Regions from separate parts of the Mycobacterium sp. MS1601 genome, predicted to be linked through region 1. Evidence: riboswitches for the same ligand, from Rfam matches in the RefSeq annotation. Region 1 holds a riboswitch; each other region holds the start of a gene.
The links. A riboswitch is a leader RNA that binds a small molecule or an ion and turns the genes downstream of it on or off. The one in region 1 is predicted to bind cobalamin.
Positions count from the first base shown of each region.

Region 2: it holds a riboswitch for cobalamin, as region 1 does, so the genes downstream of both, metE (5-methyltetrahydropteroyltriglutamate--homocysteine S-methyltransferase) here and BVC93_RS02715 (VWA domain-containing protein) in region 1, are expected to answer to the same signal.
Region 3: it holds a riboswitch for cobalamin, as region 1 does, so the genes downstream of both, BVC93_RS12290 (ABC transporter substrate-binding protein) here and BVC93_RS02715 (VWA domain-containing protein) in region 1, are expected to answer to the same signal.
Region 4: it holds a riboswitch for cobalamin, as region 1 does, so the genes downstream of both, BVC93_RS06820 (ABC transporter substrate-binding protein) here and BVC93_RS02715 (VWA domain-containing protein) in region 1, are expected to answer to the same signal.

Region 1 is NZ_CP019420.1:570,802-575,023, forward strand. It holds gene glpK (glycerol kinase GlpK) at 1-19, opposite strand, end outside; gene cbiE (precorrin-6y C5,15-methyltransferase (decarboxylating) subunit CbiE) at 214-1,419, opposite strand; cobalamin riboswitch at 1,440-1,604, shown strand; gene BVC93_RS02715 (VWA domain-containing protein) at 1,643-3,613, shown strand; gene cobO (cob(I)yrinic acid a,c-diamide adenosyltransferase) at 3,613-4,222, shown strand, end outside; gene BVC93_RS02725 (cobyrinate a,c-diamide synthase) at 4,221-4,222, shown strand, end outside.
Region 2 is NZ_CP019420.1:197,907-202,128, forward strand. It holds gene metE (5-methyltetrahydropteroyltriglutamate--homocysteine S-methyltransferase) at 1-1,509, opposite strand, end outside; cobalamin riboswitch at 1,609-1,819, opposite strand; gene BVC93_RS00970 (DUF998 domain-containing protein) at 1,818-2,255, opposite strand; gene crtI (phytoene desaturase family protein) at 2,379-3,884, shown strand; gene BVC93_RS00980 (phytoene/squalene synthase family protein) at 3,884-4,222, shown strand, end outside.
Region 3 is NZ_CP019420.1:2,515,274-2,519,495, forward strand. It holds partial or broken gene BVC93_RS12280 (transglycosylase domain-containing protein) at 1-806, shown strand, start outside; partial or broken gene BVC93_RS12285 (glycosyltransferase family 87 protein) at 803-2,404, shown strand; cobalamin riboswitch at 2,378-2,517, shown strand; gene BVC93_RS12290 (ABC transporter substrate-binding protein) at 2,545-3,495, shown strand; gene BVC93_RS12295 ((2Fe-2S)-binding protein) at 3,495-4,133, shown strand; gene BVC93_RS12300 (FecCD family ABC transporter permease) at 4,130-4,222, shown strand, end outside.
Region 4 is NZ_CP019420.1:1,407,186-1,411,407, forward strand. It holds gene BVC93_RS06820 (ABC transporter substrate-binding protein) at 1-1,407, opposite strand, end outside; cobalamin riboswitch at 1,438-1,561, opposite strand; gene BVC93_RS06825 (MOSC and FAD-binding oxidoreductase domain-containing protein) at 1,553-3,274, opposite strand; gene BVC93_RS06830 (cysteine hydrolase) at 3,277-3,927, opposite strand; gene BVC93_RS06835 (ABC transporter ATP-binding protein) at 4,019-4,222, opposite strand, start outside.

The DNA.
Region 1 (4,222 bases):
ATATGACGAACTCAGCCATGATCTTCCTTTGTCCTGTTCCCCGCCTCGTCGCTGGGAATCGTGTGTGACAACAAGGAGCGAACCGCTTCGCCGCGAGGAAATTTCAGGCAACGCGCGAGCCGGCATCGGGCTCGGTCCACACCATTTCAGCAGATTACCCTTGCGGTGCCAGCCTGCGCGGCCGTTCCGACACCACAGAAGCCGGTGATCGATTCAGTTCTTGACCCACGCCCACTGGGTCACCGCCCGAGCCGGCGTCCACCCCACAAACGTCCCCACCGGCGCGGCGCGTTCGATGTGAATCCTGGTGAGTTCGCCGCCGTGTCGCAGGTAGGCGGCACCCAACAGCATCTCGGTTTCCAGCGTGACACCGTGAATCACCAGGCGACCGCCGGAACTCAACCTGCTCATGCATTCGTCCAGGACCCCCGGTCGAGTGGCGCCACCCCCGACGAAGATGGCGTCCGGCTCTTCGAGGTCGGCCAATACGTTTGGAGCTGAGCCGTTCACGACGCGTAGTGTGGGAACCCCCAGCGAGTGTGCGTTACCGACGATGCGCCGGGCACGGTCGGCGTCGGCTTCCACCGCGATCGTGCGGCAGCTCGGGTGGGCTCGCATCCACTCGATACCGACCGAACCCGCTCCCGCGCCGACGTCCCAGAGCAACTGGCCGGGCACCGGAGCCAGACGCGCCAAGGCCGCCGCGCGCAGATCTCGTTTGGTGAGCTGACCGTCGTTGTCGAACAGTTCGTCGGGAAGCCCTGTGGCCCAGCCACTCCGGAGTGGTCCAGCGATCTCGAGCGCAACAATGTTCAGTCGCGGCACCGCACCGACGAACTGCTGTGCCGTGGTCTCGATGCGGGATTCGGCTGTACCGCCCAGATCCGACAGGATCACCATCCGGCTGTTGCCGTAGCCCAGACGTTGCAGTAGGTCGGCGAGTTCCCCTGGAGTGTGCTCGTCAGAAGACAAGACCAGTAGGTGCATACCGGGAGCGCACTCGCGCAGTACCGCGCTCACATCGCGGCCCACGACGCTGATCACCGACACCGATTCCGCTGACCAGCCAAGACGTGCCCGGGCCAACGCCACCGAAGAGACGTGCGGTACCACCGTCACCCGATCCGTCCCGAGCTTGTTGATCAATGTGGTCGCGATACCACTGACCAGTGGATCACCCGAGGCCAATACCACGACCCGGCCGGACAGATTTTCCAGCAGGGCGGTCAACCCGGCCAGTAGCGGTCGCGGCAAGGTCAACCGTTGCTGACCATCTACCTCGGGCAACAGACCGAGGTGTCGAGGCGCACCGACAACGGTATCGGCACCGATGAGCAAAGACCGGGCGTTGTCACCGAGCCCGGCCCATCCGTCGGCACCAATACCAACCACAGTGAGACGCACGTCAGCGATCGGCACGGGCGCGATGCTAGCGTGAGTACCGCGAGGTGCCCCGTGTGCCCCCGCGTCGGAAACGGCGCGGACGGCTTTCGGGGAGAATCTGGGAAGCCCGGTGAGAGTCCGGCACAGGCCCGCTGCGGTTATCCGCGCCCGTCCTGGTTCAGGATCGGGACGCGGTGAGTCCGAAGACCGGCCTCGCATGAGCCCACAACAAGTGGCCGAAACGTGAGCGGAGTGCCTCATGCTGCAGCTTTATCCGTTTTCCGCCGTACTGGGCGCCGACCCCGACGCCCAAGGCGGGCTCGACGACATGGCCCTGGCATTGCTGCTGACCACAGTGTCTCCGGCCATCGGCGGAGTTCTGGTGCGCGGGCAGAAAGGCACCGCCAAATCGACATTGGTCCGTGCGCTCGTCGAGGTGCTCCCGCCCATCGAGGTCTACTCAGGCGACCGCTTCTCCTGCGAACCTGCCGACCCCGATGCGACATCTCCCGACGGCCCGTTCGACCCCGGACACCTGATCGAGACCCGACCGGTACGTCTGGTCGAGCTGCCGGTGGGTGCCACCGAAGACCGGGTGGCCGGATCCATCCACCTCGAGCGCGCACTGTCCGACGGCGCCATCGATTTCGAGCCGGGGCTGCTGGCTGCCGCCCACCGCGGCATCCTCTATGTCGACGAGGTGAACCTGCTGCACGACCACCTGGTCGATCTGCTCCTCGATGCTGCGGCCATGGGGCGGTTGTCGGTGGAGCGCGACGGTGTATCCGTAACTCACGCAGCTAGATTCGTGCTCGTCGGCACCATGAACCCCGAAGAGGGCGAACTTCGGCCGCAGCTGTTGGACCGCTTCGGTCTCACCGTCGAGGTCGCCGCCCCACGTGATCCCGTCCTGCGCGCCGAGGTGGTGCGACGCCGGCTGGCATTCGACACCGACTCCCAGGGGTTCCGGGCCCGCTACGCCGAGGCCCAGCAGCGGTTGAAGTTGCGCATCCAGCGCGCCCAGGATGTGGTGGCCCGCGTGCAGCTCTCCGACGAGATGCTGCTGAAGGTTACCGAAGTATGCGCTGCGTTCGAGGTCGACGGGCTGCGCGCCGATATCGTCACCGCCCGCACCGCCGCTGCCCACGCGGCCTGGCAGGGCCGCGAACACATCACCATCGAGGACATCAGGGTGGCCGCGCGCCTGGCCCTGCCGCACCGACGGCGGCGCAACCCGTTCGACGCACCCGGACTCGACAAGCAGGCCCTCGACGACGTGCTGCCTCCGGAAACCTCCGACACCGACCCGGACCCGGACCCGGACGGACCCGACGATGACGGCGGCGGCGAGAACCCGCCCGAGGACGTCTCCCCGCCCGGTGGCAACACTGGCACCACACCGTCATCGGGCATCCCCGCCCCGGTCGGCGCGGGCGAGCCCTACCGGGCCAAGCTGTTCACCGTCGACGGTGTCGGCGAGGGGCAGTCCGGTCGACGCAGCCGGGCCCGCACCGCCGCCGGGCGCCGGGTCGGTGCCACCCGGGTCGACGGTGACGGCCACGGCATCCATCTGGTCGAGACCGTTCGCGCCGCCGCACCGCACCAGATCGCCCGTGGCCGTACCGCGGGGCGGCTCCAGCTGCAGAGTCAGGATCTGCGCCGCGCCGTGCGGGAGGGTCGAGAATCAAACCTGGTGTTGTTCGTGGTGGACATGTCCGGCTCCATGGCGGCCCGTGAACGGATGCGCCACGTCAAGACCGCGATACTGTCGTTGCTGTTGGACGCCTACCGGCGCCGAGACCGGGTGGGCCTGGTGACCTTTCGTGACGCCGGCGCCGAGGTGGCGCTGCCGGTCACCGGATCGGTGGACATCGCCGCGCGACGGCTGGAGGATCTGCCCGCCGGTGGGCGCACCCCCCTGGCCGAAGGACTGTTGCAGGCCGCCGACGTGGTGCGCCGCGAGCGGCTGCGTGATCCCAGCCGGCGTCCGCTGCTGGTGGTGGTCACCGACGGCCGCGCCACTGCCGGACCCGACCCGGTGGGCCGGTCCCGCCAAGCCGCGCAGATGCTGGCCGCCCAGGGTGTCAGCGCCATCGTCGTCGACTGCGAAACCGGCCGTATGCGTATGGGATTGGCGCGCACGCTGGCCGAGCACATGGCCGCCGAGTACGTCGCGCTGACCGAGCTCAACGCGCAGGTGCTGACCGACATCGTGCAGGGAGCGGCCTGATGCCTCAGGGACAACCGCTGACGGTGCCCGACGACCGGTTGACCACACGCCAGCGCCGCAACCGGCCGCTGCTCATGGTGCATACCGGCGACGGCAAGGGAAAGTCCACCGCCGCTTTCGGATTGGCGATTCGGGGCTGGAACCAGGGTTTCCGTATCGGGGTGTTCCAGTTCGTGAAATCGGCAAAGTGGCGTATCGGCGAGCAGACCGTGCTCGAACGCCTCGGCACCCTGCATGAACAGACCGGCGAGGGCGGGCCGGTCGAATGGCACAAGATGGGCTCGGGCTGGTCCTGGACGCGTAAACCGGGCACCGAGGAAGATCACGCCGTGGCCGCCGCCGAGGGCTGGGCGGAGATCAAGAGCAGGCTGGCCGCCGAAACCCACGAGCTCTATGTTCTCGACGAGTTCACCTATCCGATCAACTGGGGCTGGGTGGACATCGACGACGTGGTGCAGACTCTGGCCAATCGTCCCGGCCGCCAGCACGTCGTCATCACCGGTCGCCGGGCTGATCCGAAACTGATCGAGATCGCCGACCTGGTAACCGAGATGGGCAAGGTCAAACACCCGATGGACCTGGGCCAGAAGGGTCAGCGCGGTATCGAAT
Region 2 (4,222 bases), 370 kb from region 1:
GTACTGCACCATGTCGTTGCGTTCGGGCTCTCCGTGTACCAGGACGTCGATGCCCAGCTCTTCCTGCAGTGTGATGACTTCGGCGACTTCGGCCTTCATCCGCCGGGTGTACTCGGCCTGGTCGATCTCCCCGGCCCGCAAGGCGGCGCGCGCTTGACGGATCTGCGTGGTCTGCGGATACGAGCCGATGGTCGTGGTGGGAAGGACGGGCAGGCGCAGCCGGGCGTCCTGCGCGGCGCGGCGCTCCGGGGCGGCACCTCGGTGCAGACCCGCGGCCAGCACCGTGCCGAGCACTGCGCGGATGTCGGCATTGTGCAGCCGCGCATCCGATCTGCGCGACGCCACCGCCGCCGCCGAAGCCGCAAACACGTCCTCATCGCGTTCACCGCGCACCGCCGACGCCAACGTGACCACCTCGCGGACCTTTTCGGCACCGAACGCCAGCCAGCTGCGCAGCGCGTCGTCCAGCCCTGTCTCCGGCTCCAGCGAGTACGGCACGTGCAACGTCGAGCACGACGTGGACACCGCTACCGCGCCGACCGATCCCACCAGCGCGTTGAGCGCGCCGAGCGCTTTCTCCAGGTCGGTCGCCCAGATGTTGCGCCCGTCCACCACCCCGGCGACGACGAGCTTCTCCGCCAGTTCGGGAACCGCCGTCACGGCTTGCTCGCTGCCTGCCGCCAAGTCGACGCCGATGGCCTCGACCGGGGTGCGGGCCAGCGCGGGCAGCGCCGCGTCGAGTCCGCCGAAGTAGGTGGAGACGAAGATCGACGGTCGTTCGGCCACCTCACCGAGACGGCGATAGACGGACTCCGCGAGACCTGCGGCGTTGGAGAGGATGTCGGTGACCAGCACGGGTTCGTCGAGCTGTACCCACGAAGCGCCCGCTGCGGACAACCGGCCCAGCAGGTCGATGTACAGGGGAACGAGATCGTCGAGCCGTTCGATCGGATCACCACCACCATCAACGGCTTTGGCCAACGCGAGGAACGTGATGGGCCCGATCACCACCGGGCGAGCGGCGATCTTCTGTGACAGCGCTTCCGCGAGCTCACCGAGCACTTTGGTGGGGTGGAGGCTGAAGGTCGTCGACGGGCCGATCTCCGGGACGATGTAGTGGTAGTTGGTGTCGAACCACTTGGTCATCTCCAGTGGGGCGATCTCCCCGGTACCACGAGCGGCGGCGAAGTAGCGGTCCAGATCGTCGTCGACGACGGCCACCCGGGGCGGCAGCGCACCCAGCATCACCGCGGTGTCCAGCATTTGGTCGTAGTAGGAGAACGTGTTGACCGGAATCGAGTCCAGGCCTGCGGCGGTCAGGGCCGCCCAGGTGGAAAATCGCAGACCCGAGGCGACGGCCTCGAGCTTGGCGCGGTTGATCTTGCCGGCCCAGTAGTTCTCGGTGGCGCGTTTGAGTTCGCGGTTGGGCCCGATCCGGGGTGAACCGAGAACGGTGGCGGAGAAGGTCGGTGACACGGGATGGTTCCTTCGGTACGACGGAGTGCCCATCGCCCACGGCCGTACCGCCGGACCGACCACCTGCACGACGCAAGGGATCACCACGCCGGCCATACGCCCAGTCCACGAGGCGATGCGCCGCCGGACGCGGCGCGCCCGGCACAACTGGCAGGTCTTCGGACTCACAGGCGCGCATCCGTGGATGCTCCTACTGGCCGTCGCTTCCCGATGCTTGACATCAGTGCCGTTGACGGCGGTCGTTCCTGCATACCGCTGCGGGACAGTCCCGGATTCTCACCGGGTTCCCTCTTGCGATGCCCTTGACGGATGTCAAAGGCAAACCAGCTGCACCGGGAACACTACCGCGAACGTCCCGCGAGCAGCACCACCGCGGTGACCAACTCCCAGACGATGATCGGGTACACCGACCGACACCAGGACCAGCGGCCGGCGCCACCACCCACAACGAGGGCCAGGTTGCCACCGATGATGGCGAGCCCGGCGCCGATACCGTGCCACGGCACCTTGGTGTCGAGGTAGCTCGGGAACACGGCGATGACCACGTTGCCCAGCGCATTCACCGCGGCGGCCGCGACGAAACCGCGCCTGGTCAGGACCGGCTCCGCTCCGTGGGTGACAACGACGGCTCCGACTGCGAACAATGCACCGTGAACCACGAACCCGACGTTCATAACGGTTGCGACGCCGAGGTCGCTGAGGTAGTTATACAGGTAGCTGTAGCCTGGGAGTGCCTTTGCTGCAAGAGCTTCGGAGGCCAGGTAGACAGTCGCGCCCACAATCCAGCAGCCAGCTGCCGTTCGCCCCGAGTCCACAGCGTTTCTGGTACCCGAGAAGCGATGTTTTCGACCTGGCCAGAACGGGAACTTCCTTCGCACTGTCTGTAGCCCGGGAGGACCTTCGTGACCCTGCGTTTCCGTCAACCCCGCCGCGTGGTGGTGGTCGGAGCTGGTCTTTCCGGGCTCTCTGCTGCCATGCACCTTGCCGGCCGCGGTGTCGCGGTCACAGTGCTGGAGCGCGGCCACCACCCCGGCGGACGGATGGGCCGAGCCGACATCGACGGCTACCGGCTCGACACCGGGCCCACCGTGTTGACCATGCCGGAGATCATCGACGACGCCTTCGCCGCAGTGGGCGAATCCAGTGCCGACCGCTTGGACCTGATCCCGGTGGCACCGGCATACCGGGCCTCCTTCGCCGACGGCACCGCACTGCAGGTACACAGCGATGCGGCGGCCATGGCCGCCGAGGTGGAACGCTTCGCCGGCCCGCAGCAGGCGCAGGGCTATCTGCAACTGCGCCAATGGCTCACCCGCCTCTACGACGTGGAGTTCGACGGCTTCATCGGATCGAACTTCCAATCACCTCTTTCGCTGGTGAACTCCGATTTGCTGCGGTTGCTGTCCATCGGCGGGTTTCGCCGCTGGGACTCCGTGGTCAGGCGATTCCTGACCGATGAGCGCCTGCAGCGGGTGTTCACCTTCCAGGCGCTGTATGCGGGGGTGCCGCCGCAGCGGGCGCTCGCGGTGTACGCCGTCATCGCCTACATGGACACGGTCGCCGGGGTGTACTTCCCGCGGGGCGGCATGCGTGCCGTGCCGGACGCCATGGCTGCCGCAGCCAGCGCCGCAGGAGTCGAATTCCGTTACGGCACTTCGGTGACCGAGCTGATACACAGTGGCGGCGTGGTCAGCACCGTGGGTACCGACACCGGCGAGCGGTTCGCGGCCGACGCCGTGGTGTTGACCACCGAACTGCCCGACACCTACCGGATGCTCGGTCGAACGCCGCGTCGATTGCTACGCCTGCGTCCGGCGCCATCCGCCGTGGTGGCGCACATTGGCTGCCGCGCAACAGGTTCAGACCTTCCCCACCACAACATCCTGTTCGGAGACGCCTGGCGCGACACCTTCCGGGAGATCATCGACCACGGCACGGTGATGTCGGATCCGTCGCTGCTGGTCACCAGACCCACCGTCGCTGATCCCACACTGGCACCCGAGGGCCGCGACCTGCTCTATGTGCTGGCTCCTGCCCCCAACACCGAGGTCGGCACCATCGACTGGTCGGCGATCGGTCCCGCCTACACCGAGCAGATGATCGAGACGGTGGACCGCCGGCTTCCCGGCCTGATCGAGGACCCCCAGTTGCTCGACGTCGTGGATCCGTCCGGCTGGGCCCGGCAGGGCATGGCCGCAGGCACCCCGTTCGCGTTGGCGCACAACTTCACCCAGACCGGGCCATTCCGGCCGGCGAACCGGATCCGCGGTATCGACAACGTGGTGCTCGCCGGGTCGTCCACCGTGCCCGGAGTCGGCGTCCCGACGGCGGTGATCTCCGGCCGACTGGCCGCCGAGCGGCTCACCGGTTCTCCTTCCCGCAGACAACAGACGATGGTGGTGCGCTGATGCTCAGCTCTGAACTCGATGCCGCAGGCGTCCACGACCCCCAACTGCGCGAGGCCTATCGGGTGTGCCGCGAATTGAACGCCGAACACGGCCGCACCTTCTTTCTGGCCACCCGCCTGCTGGCGCCGGACCAGCGTCCCGCCGTACACGCGCTCTACGGGTTCGCCCGCCGCGCCGATGACATCCTCGACGATCTCGACTCCACCGCCACCATCGCGCAGCGCCAGGAACTGCTCGAGCGCCTGCGAATCCAGCTGTTCAACCGTCTGGTCAACGATGAAGCCGACGGGGATGACCCGGCGCTGTCCGCTGTGGTGCACTGCGCCCGCACCTTCGGC
Region 3 (4,222 bases), 1.9 Mb from region 1:
GGGGTGGAACACACGCTCAGTGAGGACGGCCAGGGCGGCCCGCCGAACAACGGTGTGGTGTTGGGGCAGTATCAATCCCGGGTTCTCGACATGGCCTCGGCGTACGCCACGCTGGCTGACTCCGGCGTTTACCATCGCCCACATTTTGTGCAGAAGGTGGTCAACGCCCAGGGCCAGGTGCTGTTCGACGCGGCCAACCAGGACACCGAGGGTGAGCAGCGCATCGACAAGGCGGTCGCCGACAACGTCACTGCCGCCATGCAGCCCATTGCCGGATATGCCAACGGGCACAATCTGGCCGGGGCCGGAAGTCGGCGGCCAAGACGGGCACCAACCAGCTCGGCGACACCGGCGACAACCGTGACGCGTGGATGGTCGGGTACACCCCGTCGCTGTCGACGGCGGTCTGGGTGGGCACCACCGAGGGCACCAAACCCCTGGAGAATCAATGGGGCTCGCCGGTCTACGGTTCGGGGCTGCCGTCGGACATCTGGAAAGCGACCATGGACGGCGCGCTCGACGGCACCGACAACGAGGACTTCCCCAAGCCGACGGAGATCGGCGGCTACGCCGGTGTGCCTGCTGCCCCGCCGCCACGGCCCACCGAGACCGCACCGCCGACGCCCCCGCCCGGCACGGTGATCCAGCCGAGTCTCGAGATCGCTCCCGGGATCACCATTCCGCTGGGGCCGCCGACGACGGTGCCCGCACCGGCACCGGGTGCGCCTCCTGTGCCCGGAGCTCCGGTTCCGCCGCCGGGTGATCCGCTTGCGCCTGTTCCGCCGCCGGGTCCGCCTGCTCCGTGACGGAAGAAGTCTCGCCGCAGCGGCTGGCCTCGGACACCCGCAGCGCTGATGATCGTGATCTTCCGAGCCGCAACGACAAGATGGTGTCGGCCATGTCCGATGTGGTCGGTGGCCCGGTGGGACGCCACGCGTTGATCGGCAGGCAGCGGTTCTTCACGCCGCTGCGGGTCATCTTCGTGATCGCCGTGATGTTCCTGGCGCTGGGGTGGGCCACAAAATCGCCCTGCCTGCAGACCATTGGCACCGGGTCGGCTGATCAGCGGGTGGCCAACTGGGAGAACCAGCGGGCCTACTACAGCTTGTGCTATTCCGACACCGTGCCGCTGTACACCGCGGAGTTGTTGAGCCAGGGCAAGTTCCCGTACAAGTCGAGCTGGTTGGAAACCGACGAGAACGGCCAGCCCCGCACCCAGTACGACGGCACCGCAGCTGTTCGCTACATGGAGTATCCGGTGATCACCGGTGTCTACCAGTACGTGGCGATGGCATTGGCCAAGACGTATTCGGCGCTCACGCGGGCGGTGTCGTGGCCGGTGCTCTCGGGCGTCGCCGAAGTGGTGATGTTCTTCAACATCGCGGCGTTCGGGCTGGCGCTGGCGTGGCTGACGACGGTGTGGGCCACCGCGATGCTGGCCGGGCGGCGCATCTGGGACGCGGCGCTGGTGGCCGGTTCACCCCTGCTGATCTTCCAGATCTTCACCAACTTCGATGCACTGGCAACGGCTTTCGCGATGGGTGGGTTGCTGGCCTGGGCACGCCGAAAACCGGTGTTGGCCGGTGTCCTGATCGGCCTCGGGGTGGCGGCCAAGCTCTATCCGGTGCTGCTGCTGTTGCCCATCGTGGCGCTGGCGTTGAGGTCGAATCGGCTGGCGGAGGCGGGAAAGACGGTGGCGGCGGCGCTGGCCGCGTGGCTGGTGGTCAACCTGCCGATCATGGTGCTGTTCCCGGCCGGGTGGGCAGAGTTCTTCCGACTCAACAGCCGCCGCGGTGAGGACATGGACTCGTTGTACAACGTGTTCGGAAGCTTCACCGGCTGGCCGGGTTTCGACGCCGATCTCGGGTTCTGGGAGCCGCCGGCGATTCTCAACACCGTCACGGCACTGTTGTTCGGATTGTGTTGCGCCGCCATCGTCTACATTGCCCTGACGGCGCCACAGCGGCCGAGGTTGGCACAGTTGGCTCTCCTGGTGGTGGCGGCTTTCCTGCTGACCAACAAGGTGTGGAGTCCGCAGTTCTCGCTGTGGCTGGTGCCATTGGCGGTCTTGGCGTTGCCGCACCGTCGGCTCCTGCTGGCCTGGATGACCATCGACGCGCTGGTGTGGGTGCCGCGGATGCTGTACCTCTTCGGTGAGCAGAACAAAGGGCTGCCCGAGCAGGCCCTCACCACCACCGTGCTGTTGCGGGACCTCGCGGTTGTCGGGCTCTGCGTCCTGGTGATCCGGCAGATCTACCGCCCCGCCGAGGACCTGGTGCGCTGGGGTGGGCGCATCGACGACCCGTCAGGTGGGTTGTTCGATCGCGCCCCCGATGCCCCACCGTCCTGGTTGCCGTCGTGGCTGCGGCCCAGATCGGTTACTGTCAGCACTGCCGGTCAACCCGCCGGCTCCGATGGGCAAGCAGGAAGCCGGTGTGAATCCGGCGCGGTCCCGCCACGGTGACCGGGTAGAACCCGGGAGTCCGATACTGCCCCCGCCGGACGCCCTGCTCTGGGACGAGGACATCCCGGATGGAGTCAATCGTGTCTGCACGCACCTGCCTGACCTTTCTCGCCGCCGCCGCACTGCTTGTCGGGTGTGGCTCCCAAACCCCTGATACGGCAACAACTTCCGCGATCGACAACTGCGGGGTGCAGGTTACCGTCGACCAACCGCCCACCCGGGCAGTGGGCTACTATCAGCACGCCACCGAAATGATGCTCGCACTCGGGCTGCAGGATTCGATGGTCGGCACGGTCTATCCGGACAATCCACCGTTGCCGCAGTACACCGCGGCCTATGAGGCGATCCCGGAGATCTCGGACAAGGACGCGTCTTTCGAGCAGGTGATCGCGGTCGATCCCGATTTTGTGTACGGCGGTTACAACAGCGCATTCGACGAGGCCCAGGGCCGCTCCCGGCAAGCGTTCGCCGATGCCGGTGTCACCACCTATCTCAACCCGGAGTACTGCGCCACGTCACCGATCACCATGGCGGACGTGTACGCCGAGGTCGACCGGATCGCCGGTATCTTCGGTGTCGCAGACCGTGCCGCGAGCCTCACCGACGAGATGAAGAACAGTGTGGCCGAAGCTTCCGGCGCCGTACAGGACGTCACGCCGCTGCGGGCGTTCGTCTACGACAGCGGTGAGGGCACCGCGTTCACCGCGGGCGGCCAGGGCATCGGCAATCAGATCATCGAATTGGCCGGGGCCAGCAATGTTTTCGCCGACGTGCAGGACACCTTTGCCGACGTGTCCTGGGAGCAGGTGATCGACCGCAGCCCGGAGGTCATCATCATCTACGACTACTTCGGTACCCCGTCGGTGGAGGAGAAGAAGGCCTTTCTCAAGAGCAGGCCCGAGCTGGCCGATGTCCCCGCCATCCGCAATGACAGGTTCGCGGTGCTCACCCTGCAGGACGCGGTGCTCGGCGTCCGCGCACCGTATGCGGTGGGGGAGCTGGCCGCCCAGCTGCACCCCGACAGGTTCTGATGACGCTGGTTGCGGCGTTGTCCAGGGCCGCACGGTACGGCGAGTACTTCGAGACCCAACTCGACAGCGCACCACCACCTTTCGATCTTGGTGCGGCGCTGGAGGCCAGGGCGACCCGGCTGGGTACCACCGAGGCGCGGGTGGCGGCCTCGGCTCTGCAGTACGAGTTCGCCGAACGCCTGTGGGCAGTGTCGTTGGGAGCGTGGGCGTTCGGCCGGGTGGTTCCGGACCTGACCGCACTGAAGTACGGATGCGCCGACGACAGCACCCTGATACTCGGCTTCACCGCGCCGGTGGGCACCAGGGCAGATACTCCCGGTGAGGTGGCAGGGCTGCTGTACCGCAACGTCGTCGACGTGCAGTTGGCACCGTTTCATCAACTTCTGCGGGCGACGGTCAAGATGGCCGACGGACTGCTGTGGGGAAACGCCGCCACCGCGCTGGTGCTGGCAGCGCGCTCGGCCAGTCGCGCCAGGTCGTGCTACGCCGCCACCGCGCTGCTGCTGGAACAGCCACCGTTGGCCGGCCGTCTCACCGGTCCTGTCGCTACCCCGAAGCGCCGCAGCTGCTGTCTGTACTACCGCACCGCCGCCGGGCGCACCTGCAGTGACTGCCCGCTGCCCAAGGTGCCTGCGTGAGAACCCACCCACCGTATCCGCTGGTGATCCTCGTGCTGTTGGTGGTACTCGTGGCCGCCGTGATGCTCGGGTTGGCCGTGGGATCGGTG
Region 4 (4,222 bases), 840 kb from region 1:
GGCGTAGAGCTCCGCCCTGCGTGTGGTGTCCATGGCGGCCCTGGCTTCGGCGAACATGCGGTCCCACTCGGGGTTCTTCCATCCCGTGCCGTTGCTGGGTGCGTCCGACGTCATGGTCTGCCCGTAGAAGTAGTCCAGACTGTAGTTCCACCAGCCCGTTTGAGTGAACGGCCGGTTGCCGGAGATCTGCGAGAAGTAGATGTCGTTGGGCTCGGTCTGCAACTCCACGGTGATACCGGCTTTTTTGGCCTGCTCGGCAAACAGTGTCGCCGACTCCAACTGTCCTGGGCTCACATCGGCGGTGTGCAGTGTGACGGTGAGGTTTTCGTGGCCCGCTGCGCGCAGCAACTCCCGCGCCCTGTCCGGGTCGTAGCTCCGTTGGGGCAGCTCCGAGTTGTAGAACGGCGCGCCCTTTCCGTACAGGTCGTTGCCCTGCTCGGCGAAGCCGTAGAACACCGAATCGACCATCGCTTCTCGGTCGACCGACAATCGGAGTGCTTCGCGCACCCTCTCGTCGTCGAACGGCGCAGCGTCCAGTCGCATCTGGAAGGCGGACATGATTCCCGCCGGCGGCGTGACAAGGTAGATGTCGGGCTGATCGCGCAGGGTGTTCGCCTGCGCGGGGGCCAGTTCGTAGACCACGTCGGCTTCGCCGGACAAGAACGCATTCAGCCTTGGTTCGGCCGCGGCGATCTGCAACATCTCGACAGCGTCCAGACGAGCCGGTCCGTCCCAGTAGCGGTCGTTGCGTATCAGCCGGGCCCGGTCGCCCGGTGACCAGGACTCCGCGACGAAGGGCCCGGTGCCGACGGGCAGGGTGTCCGAGTCGAAAGTCGTGGTGCCGTTCTTGACGACGTAGACATACCAACCGGCAAGTACCGAACCGAAGTCGGCCAGCGGCTCGTTCATGGCGATGGACAGCGTCAGATCGTCGATCATCCGACTGCCGGCGAGGTCGACCATGGACAGGTCGCCCGAGGAGGGTTTGTCGGGGTCGAGCATCCGCTCGAAGCTCCACATGACGTCGCGGGCGGTCAGCGGGGACCCGTCGCTGAACTCCACTGCCGGCCGCAGCCTCACCCGCCACTGAGTGCCGTCAGCGTTGGGTTCCAGTGCTTCGGCCAGGCGGTAGCGCAGCGTCAGGTCGTTGTTGTACTCGACCAGGCGATCCCACACGCTCTTCGACAGTGCTCCGCCCGCGGAATGTCCCACCACGTGAGGGTCCAGCACGTCCGCGGTCGCCGAGGTTCCCGCGAACACAGTCCTGAGCGTGCCACCGGTGACGGGTTCACCCGAGTTCGGTGCCGTGGAATGTTCGCTGCCACAGCTACTCAGCAGAACCGGGGCGCCCAGGGCGGCCAGCCCGCCAGCACCTACGCCCAGCAGGAAACGACGTCGTTCGAACATGTTCGGTTGTCCATCCTCGTGGTGTCACTAACCCACGCAGGCGATCTGGCTCCCTGCTCGCGCTGGACGCAAGCAGGTCACAGTTGCGGGACAGCCTCGGATTCACACCGACGTTTCCCTGCGTGGGACGCAGACCATTCAACCATCACAGGTCGATCACCACATCGGTGGTTGGGCGGGCGCAGCACGGCAGGACGTTGCCTGCCGCGGCCGGCTCCAGCGGTTCGGGGTCGTAGCGGACCTCGCCGGACAGCAGTACGGTCTCACAGGTGTGGCACACCCCGGTGCGGCACGACCACCGGGTTGGCACATCGCAGGCCTCGGCGAAGTCGAGCAGAGTCTCGAAGCGGTCACTCCATGCAACGGTCAGAGCACTGCGCGCAAAGGCGACACCGGGACCGGTGCCGGCCCGGCCCTGCGGTGCGTGCGGCTGTACTGGCGTGGTGGCAGCCAGGCCCGGCGTCAAAGCAGCACCGGCGCCAAAGGTCTCGGCGTGCAGATGTGCGGCGTCCAGCCCGGCCGACATCGCGGCCATGAACCGGTCCGGGCCGCACAGATAGATCTCCGCGGAGGCGGGCACTCCCAGGCCGGCCAGTACCTCGAGGGACAGCCGCCCCGTTCCGTCGAAATCCACGTCACCCGCGCCGGGTGTGCTGTAGACGATGTGGCGGTGACTGTTCGGCAACTGATCGAGCAGGCTCTGCACCTCGGCGGCGAAACTGTGCTCGGCACCAGCTCGGGCACCGTGCACCCACCACACCTCTCGCTCGGAGCGTCTCTTGGCCAACGTGTGCAGCATCGACAACACCGGAGTGACTCCGATGCCCGCCGATAACAACATGATCGGGCTGTCGCCGTCGTCGAGCACGAACGCACCGCGGGGTGCGGCCACGTCGAGGGTGTCACCGACGCGAACATGACTGTGCAGGTACGCCCCTGCCCGGCCGTCGGGCTCCAACTTGACGCTGATGCGGAACTCGGCGGAGCCTGCCAGGTTGGACAGCGAATAGCTCCGTACCACCGCGCTTCCGGAATCCGGTTGCAGTCGCACGGTCACGGACTGGCCGGGCAACCAGGCGGGCAAGCCGTCGGGCGCAGCCAACCTCAGTGACAGGACGTCGCGGCTCTCCCGCTGCAGCCCCACCACCTGCAGCGCGCGGAACCCCGGCCAGGCCGGTGGGGCGCCGGAGGCAACCGAACTCAGTCCGACATTGCCGCGGCCCTCGCCCGCGTCTGCCAACGCCCGCAGGGATCCCTGCCAGCCTGGACTCAAGGCCGGGATCCTCAGTGCCCGTTCCAGATCGTCGCGGGCATGCCCGGGTAGATACAGCAGCGCGTCCATGTCGGCGACCGAGATGTGCTCGGGCCCTGCCGAGATCTTGGTGATCGTGTCGCCGGCCTGCACCAGGCCCTCCTCGATCACCCGACAGTAGAACCCGGGACGCCGATGCGAGACCAGCATCGCAGGCATCCGCGGTTCGCCCAGCCGCAATCCGACCCGGTAGCAGGTCACCCGCGGCTGGGTGACCTCCAGGACCACGCCGCCGACCCGAAACCGGTCACCGATACAAACCTCGTGATCCGCCAGGCCGTCGACGGTGAAGTTCTCCGCGAAGTGCCCCGGCCGCAGATCATCTCGCTGCAGCACCGCCGACCAGTAGTCATACGATTCCAGCTGGTACACCAGGACAGCGCGTTGTTCGCCGCCGTGCCCACCCAGATCACCCTGCCCGTCGCCGTCGATATTGAGGCGGCGCACAGTCTGTGGCCCGGCCACCGGGTACTTGTAGACCGCGGTGTGCACGGTCCGTCCGTTCCAGTCCACATCGGCGGGCAAACCGACATTGACCGAGACCAGGGTCGCCATCTCTAGCCCCTCATGGCGCTGACGATCTCGTCGGTGGAAACCACCGCGTGCGCCAGGTAGGCGAAGTTGATCAGCGCGGCCTGGTAGCCGTCACCGCGCACGGGGTGACGCGGGCCCGCGGTGGCGTCGCGGACCACGGCCACTTCGAAGCCCTGCTCCAGGAGGTCGCGCAGGTGCGATTCCACGCAGATGTTGGCCAGCATGCCGCACAGAACCACCTTCGTGATCCGCCGCTTTCGCAGTTGCAGCACCACGTCGTTGGTCTGCGGGCCCCACACCTTGTGTGGGCTGGCCACCACCGTGGCTCCGTCTTCGATGAACTCTCGGAGGTCGTCGAGCCAGTCCGCGCCGGAGCCGGCGAAACCGTCGAGGGTCAGCGGACCCTGACGTGCGAAGGTGTCGCTGCTCAGTTCGTCGGATTCCAGGGGTCCGTTGAACAACCACGTGTGATCAACCGGATAGAAGTAGTGCGGTGAGACCACCAGTGGGTAGCCGCCCGCGCGGGCGGCCCCCAGCAGTTCGACCAGGTGGGCGACGGTGTTGTTCTCGGTGATGCTCGCCGCCAGCACCTCCCAGTTGCGTCCGGCCGGGCTCAGCACATCGTTTTGTGGATCGATGATCAGCACTGCGGTATCCGAGGGGTGGTAGTGCATGGAGGTCCTCTTCTCTCGATTCCTCCGGATCCTCCCAGTTCCGCCGAGCTATCCGCGGACAGTCCCGCTTATTCGCCCGATTTCGGCAGTGTCAGAGCCGTTCTCCACTTTCCGGGTGGAACAGATGCACCACGCCGTCTGAGGTCTTGCGCAGCTTGACGGTCTCGGCCAGCCGCGCAGGCGTGCGGGGTAGGGAGCGCGCGACCAGCTGCACACCCGGTGACGCGTGGGTGTACAGGTAGGCCTCGCTGCCGAGATCCTCCACCAGGTCCACCACCACCTCGATGGTGCCGGA